DNA from 2 places in the Vibrio sp. 2134-1 genome. Region 2 is predicted to be linked to the other one. Evidence: predicted binding sites of a transcription regulator. Region 2 holds the regulator's gene; the other holds the start of a gene.
The links. The regulator MetJ, encoded in region 2, represses methionine synthesis genes. The targets are predictions, from matches to a motif close to TTAGACNTNTANANGTCTAA.
Positions count from the first base shown of each region.

Region 1: a site for MetJ is predicted at 1,618-1,637, ahead of R7R78_RS08475 (MetQ/NlpA family ABC transporter substrate-binding protein). Genes of this name have one in related genera too.

Region 1 covers NZ_JAWOUS010000005.1:123,409-126,608, forward strand. Annotated here, with positions in the region: gene R7R78_RS08465 (DUF4382 domain-containing protein) at 1-195, opposite strand, end outside; gene R7R78_RS08470 (hypothetical protein) at 425-700, shown strand; gene R7R78_RS08475 (MetQ/NlpA family ABC transporter substrate-binding protein) at 795-1,598, opposite strand; tRNA gene R7R78_RS08480 (tRNA-Ile) at 1,855-1,930, opposite strand; gene rpoD (RNA polymerase sigma factor RpoD) at 2,086-3,200, opposite strand, start outside.
Region 2 covers NZ_JAWOUS010000023.1:47,149-50,348, forward strand. Annotated here, with positions in the region: gene R7R78_RS20470 (bifunctional aspartate kinase/homoserine dehydrogenase II) at 1-10, opposite strand, end outside; gene R7R78_RS20475 (O-succinylhomoserine (thiol)-lyase) at 26-1,186, opposite strand; gene metJ (met regulon transcriptional regulator MetJ) at 1,412-1,732, shown strand; gene R7R78_RS20485 (malic enzyme-like NAD(P)-binding protein) at 1,845-3,122, opposite strand.

The DNA.
Region 1 (3,200 bases), on a different contig from region 2:
AGTTTCAGGGTCAAATGGTACAAGGACAACATCTTGAAACGCTAAAACGACTTTGTTGGCATCGTCGACAGGAGCATCGGAAATGCTGAGAGAAAAAGTGGCTGCTTCTGTATCGGATGAAGAGTCGTCGCTACCGCAGCCCGTCAATAAAAGACCACCTGAGATAGCAAGTAAAGGATAGGTATATTTTTTCATTATGACCTCTTGTTTACACTGCTGATAAATGTAAAAGGCTAGTCTCAAAGTCGAGAAATGATGTCATTGTATTGTGATAGAGAGGTCAATCTTCAATGGTGCTATATACAAGTCCTTTTTTATAAAACTAAGTTCTTAACTGTGATGAGGGGAGTTTGATGATAGTCAAGCTGGCTTCTTTCTTATGAGCGTAAGTTAGTATGACTTATTGCTAGAAGGAATTAGTATCATGGCATACAAGCACTTTATTAGAGAACTACTGGGTTTAGCGATTGTTGTCTCTGTCGTCTTTGGCGTATTAGGCGTGATGTTAGAGCTCTTCGCACTGACGGCACTTTGGGAGCATCAGCAAACGATAGCCGATGTTTTCTTCCATGAATCTCTCTACTTCATCGTATTTTTAATCCCACCATACTTCCTCTGGAAGTTGATTAACCGTCCTGAGTTGGTTTCTGCTGACCAAGCTTATTTGGCAATGAAGTTAGAGGCTGAAAGTCGACAATGAGTCGATTTAGTGAGTAATGAAAAGAAGAGGCTATGAGAAAACATTAGCCTCTTTTCTATCTGATTCGTGGGCAAAGTATTCGCTGCTTTATTGATTAAAAAGCTGCTTCGATTGTGCCTTTGAAAGTGCGATCGAGATAATCACGAATCGCTTGAGATTGATAAATAGAAACGAACTTTTTATACGCTTCATTATTTTTGTCTGCGTCACGAGTGGCGATGACCATGACTGCTAATGGGGCGTCTTTTGCTTCAAGATAGATACTTTGTTTCTTCGGATCTAAACCAGAAGACATTACGTAGTTCATTGTAATCGCAGCCGCGTCCACATCATCTAATGTTCTTGGTAGCTGAGCGGCATCTACCTCGACAAATTCAAATGATTTTGCGTTTTTTGTGATATCAGTTAGGGCGGCTTTATGGCCAACACCCTGTTTCAGCTCAATTAAACCTGCATCGGCGAGTAGCAACAGACCACGACCACCGTTGGTAGGGTCATTTGGAAGCGCTATACGTGCATTGTTTGGAAGCTCTTGCAGTGAGCGATACTTATTGGAATAAAGCCCCATACGCATAAGAATGGACTGACCAATTGATACTAATTGGGCGTTATGGCTACTGTTGAAGTTGTCTAAAAATGGCTGGTGCTGATAGCTATTAATATCGATGCTACCATCGCTAAGAGCGGCATTAGGTGTCACGTAGTCAGAAAACTCAATGACTTCGACATTCAAACCTTGCTTTGCTGCCTCCTTCGCTACCGCCTCGACTACTTGTGCATGTGGTCCAACTGTCGCGCCCACTTTAATGACAGAGTCATCTTTTTCTCCACAAGCGCTTAAGCCGACTACTGCCGTGAGAATCAAAGCTAGTTTCTTTAAGTGACCAATACTTTTCATTGTAGCTCCATTTTTTGTTTTAGACGTCTATACGTTTGTATGTCCATCCTATCAGAAGTTGTCTGAGGGTCAATGGTTTAAATCACGAGCAGACATTTTGTTTCTATTGCTCGTATAGAGAGCCAGATAATAGTTAAAGAAGAGGGGAAGAGGAAAAGCTATTACGAGGTTAGTGACGAGTTACCGCAACTGTACCCAAAGATATAAGATACAAAAAAAGCGTAGTAGGTATTAACCTGCTACGCCTTTCGGAATATGGTGGCCCCTCGCAGACTTGAACTGCGGACCAATCGATTATGAGTCGACTGCTCTAACCACTGAGCTAAGGGGCCTTAATAGGACAACGATTATAGGGGAAGCGTTGCAAGGTGTCTAGATACCAACTAGGGCAATTGCGCTTAGTTTTTATCCACTTAGAACAGTAGATAATAAAAAAGGTGACCTAAAGTCACCTTTTTTGATTTCTAAAAGCTTGTATGCGCTGCGATTATTCGTCTAGGAAGCTGCGCAGAGTCTCTGAGCGGCTTGGGTGACGAAGTTTACGTAGTGCTTTTGCTTCGATCTGACGGATACGCTCACGAGTAACGTCGAACTGCTTACCAACTTCTTCTAGAGTATGGTCAGTGTTCATGTCGATACCAAAGCGCATACGAAGTACTTTCGCTTCACGTGGCGTTAGACCTGCAAGCACGTCTTTTGTTGCCACCTTAAGGCTAGTTGCAGTTGCAGAATCTAGCGGAAGTTCTAGCGTTGTATCTTCGATAAAATCACCTAGATGCGAATCTTCGTCGTCACCGATTGGTGTCTCCATTGAGATAGGCTCTTTAGCGATTTTTAGAACTTTACGAATCTTGTCTTCTGGCATTTGCATGCGCTCTGCCAGTTCTTCCGGTAGTGGCTCGCGACCCATCTCTTGCAACATTTGACGAGAAATACGGTTTAGCTTGTTGATCGTTTCGATCATGTGTACCGGGATACGGATCGTACGTGCTTGGTCCGCGATTGAACGAGTGATTGCCTGACGGATCCACCACGTTGCGTAAGTCGAGAACTTGTAACCACGACGATATTCGAACTTATCTACCGCTTTCATCAGACCGATGTTACCTTCCTGGATCAGATCCAAGAACTGTAGGCCACGGTTGGTGTATTTCTTCGCGATAGAAATTACAAGACGCAAGTTCGCTTCAACCATCTCTTTCTTCGCACGGCGAGCTTTTGCTTCACCGATAGACATACGACGGCTGATGTCTTTAATGTTCTGTACGTTTAGAGAAGTCTCTTCTTCAATCATTTTTAGCTTAGCGATTGAACGACGGATTTCTTCTTCGTTACGTTTGATCTTTTCAGCGTATGGCTTGTCTGAAGCAAGAACTTCATCCAGCCAAGCTTCACTTGATTCATTACCAGTGAACAGCGCGATGAATGATTTCTTCGGCATTTTGCCGTATTCAACCACTGACTTCATGATCAGACGCTCTTGAGTACGAACGCGATCCATAGCAGTACGCAGTTCATTCACTAGGTGATCAAACTGTTTAGGCGTTAGACGAAACTCGCGGAATACGTCTAGCATCATTTCATTAGCAACGGTTGCTTTCG
Region 2 (3,200 bases):
GTACAGTCATTGTTATCGTCTCCTATTACTGGGTAGCTTTAGCGAACGCTTGTTCTAAATCTGTGATGAGGTCTTGTGCATCTTCCAAACCGACAGACAAACGCAATAGTTGATGAGAGACCCCAGCCTCCGCCAGCGCCTCCTCACCCATTGCACGGTGCGTCATGGATGCTGGGTGGCAAATCAAACTTTCTACACCACCTAATGACTCTGCTAATGAAAACAGTTGGAGCTCTTTCACAAACACCTTTAACTGTTCAAACGAACCAGAAAACTCAAAACTCAACATAGAGCCAAAGCCCGTTTGCTGCTTTTTAGCGATGTCATGACCTGGATGTTCCGGCAGGCTTGGATGATAGATAGTTTTAACTAACGCTTGTTTCTGTAGGTAAGCCAGTACCTGCTGTGAGCTCTCTTCATGTACTCTCATACGAGCACCAAGCGTACGAATACCTCGCAGTGTCATGTAACTATCGAATGGTGTACCCGTTGCACCAATACAATTGCCCCACCATGCAAGCTCTTCTGCATGCGCTTCTGTGTTGGTGATGATTACCCCACCAATTACGTCCGAATGACCGTTGATGTATTTTGTTGTGGAGTGGATAACAAAATCCGCACCTAGCTCTAAAGGTTTTTGGTACACGGGTGTCAAAAAGGTATTGTCCACCGCAACTAACGCGCCGACTTGTTTCGCTTTTTCACAAGTAGCTGCAATATCCACTACGCGAACCAGAGGATTTGACGGAGTTTCTAGCAAAATGAGTTTTGGTTTTTGTGCCAATGCAGCATCTAAAGCCTGTTCGTCTGATTGATCGACAAACTGAACCTTAAAATCGCCTTTGTTAGCTCGGGTATTAAAAAGACGATAGGTACCACCATAACAATCGTGAGGAGCAATAATGAGATCATCTGGGCCGAGAAAAGCGGAAACCCATAAATTTAATGCCGACGTACCGCAGTTAGTAACAACCGCTCCTTTTCCAGACTCGAGTTCAGATAGCGCACTTTCCAACAGTCCGCGATTTGGATTACCAGATCGTGTGTAATCATACTTGGGCACTTCACCAAAAGCAGGAAAACCATAGTTAGTGGAAAGATAAATAGGTGGAACGACAGCATGATATTGGCTGTCTGATTCAATACCAGTGCGTACTGCAATGGTCGCAGGTTTGCGAGTGCTCATGGGTGTATCCTTTCACGGGTAATGACTTCTAAATAGGAATGCGCTATATCTAATGAGTAACATAAAGTGATCAACACGCTTCCTTTGCTGTTATGTTCACTTTACTCGTCAAAAAATGAGACGTCAACACTTCTAGACGTCTATATGTCTTTGCTTATGGCGGTAAATGCAGCTAAAATCAGCACCTAAATTATTTTTAACCGATTACATAAATGAAGGTGTGCAATGGCTGACTGGAATGGCGAATACATTAGCCCATATGCAGAGCACGGCAAAAAAAGCGAACAAGTAAAAAAAATTACCGTCTCTATCCCGCTAAAAGTTTTAAAGGTGCTAACTGATGAGCGTACTCGCCGTCAGATCAATAACTTACGCCATGCAACCAATAGCGAATTGCTATGCGAGGCATTTTTGCACGCGTACACAGGTCAGCCACTTCCGACAGATGAAGACCTTCGTAAAGACCGTCCTGATGATATTCCAACAGAAGTAAAAGCGCTGATGACGGAAATGGGCATCGAATTTGAGTCATTCGACGAAGAATAAAAAAGCCTGATAAGAGGTTTCAGGTAATAACTCTTGCCTCGAGCCAAATGAATGACATAAAAAATGGGACGCAATAGCGTCCCATTTTTGTGTATCACATCTGAAAGATATATTACTCTGCCATGTAGTTTTCAGGCATCTCGATACGAGCTACACCTGAATTAACCGCCGCCTGAGCAACCGCTTTTGCAACACGTGGTAGCAAACGTGAATCCATTGGTTTTGGAATAATATAGTCCGCACCAAACTCTAGCTTATCAACACCTGCAGCCTTCAATACGGCTTCAGGTACAGGCTCTTTTGCTAGCTCACGAATCGCCTCAACGGCTGCAAGTTTCATTTCATCATTGATTTCACTTGCACGCACATCAAGAGCACCGCGGAAAATGAATGGGAAACACAATACGTTGTTAACTTGGTTAGGATAATCACTACGGCCAGTACCCATGATCAAGTCATCACGAACTGCGTGAGCAAGTTCCGGCTTGATTTCAGGATCCGGGTTAGAACATGCGAATACGATTGGCTTATCTGCCATCAACTTCAACGCTTCCGCTGGCAATAGGTTTGGACCAGATACACCTAGGAACAGATCTGCACCTTCAATCACGTCTTCTAGTGTGCGCTTATCTGTATTGTTCGCAAATAGCTGCTTATATTCATTAAGATCATCACGACGAGTGTGAATCACACCTTTGCGATCTAGCATGTAGATTTTTTCGCGCATTGCGCCGCATTTGATCAGAAGCTCCATACACGCTACAGCGGCAGCGCCAGCGCCAAGACAAACAATTGTTGAATCTTCAAGTTTCTTACCTTGAAGTTCGATTGCATTCAGCATACCCGCTGCCGTTACAATAGCAGTACCATGTTGATCATCGTGGAATACTGGTACATCACAACGCTCAATCAAACGTTTTTCAATCTCAAAACAGTCTGGTGCTTTAATATCTTCAAGGTTAATACCGCCAAAAGTGTCTGCAATGCTCGCAACAGTATCAACAAATTCATCGATCGTGCGGTGCTTAACTTCAATATCAATAGAGTCAAGACCTGCAAAACGCTTAAACAGTAACGCTTTACCTTCCATCACTGGCTTAGATGCAAGTGGACCTAGGTTACCTAGACCTAGAATAGCGGTACCGTTAGAAATAACAGCAACCATGTTCCCTTTTGCAGTGTACTTGTACACGTTATCCGGGTTTTGTGCGATTTCACGCACTGGCTCTGCAACACCAGGGCTATATGCAAGGGCAAGATCACCCGCCGTTTCCGCAGGCTTTGTCAGTTCGACAGCAATCTTTCCTGGAGTTGGATAAGCATGGTAATCCAATGCTTTTTGGCGATGTTCTTCTTCTGGAGTGGCTGCTTGGTGGTTGTCTTCAGACATGGACGTTTCTCTTTTTTATTTTTAGGTAAGGGGGCATAAATTCTATCGGATAGAAATCAAACTTCATAGGCAAGATTG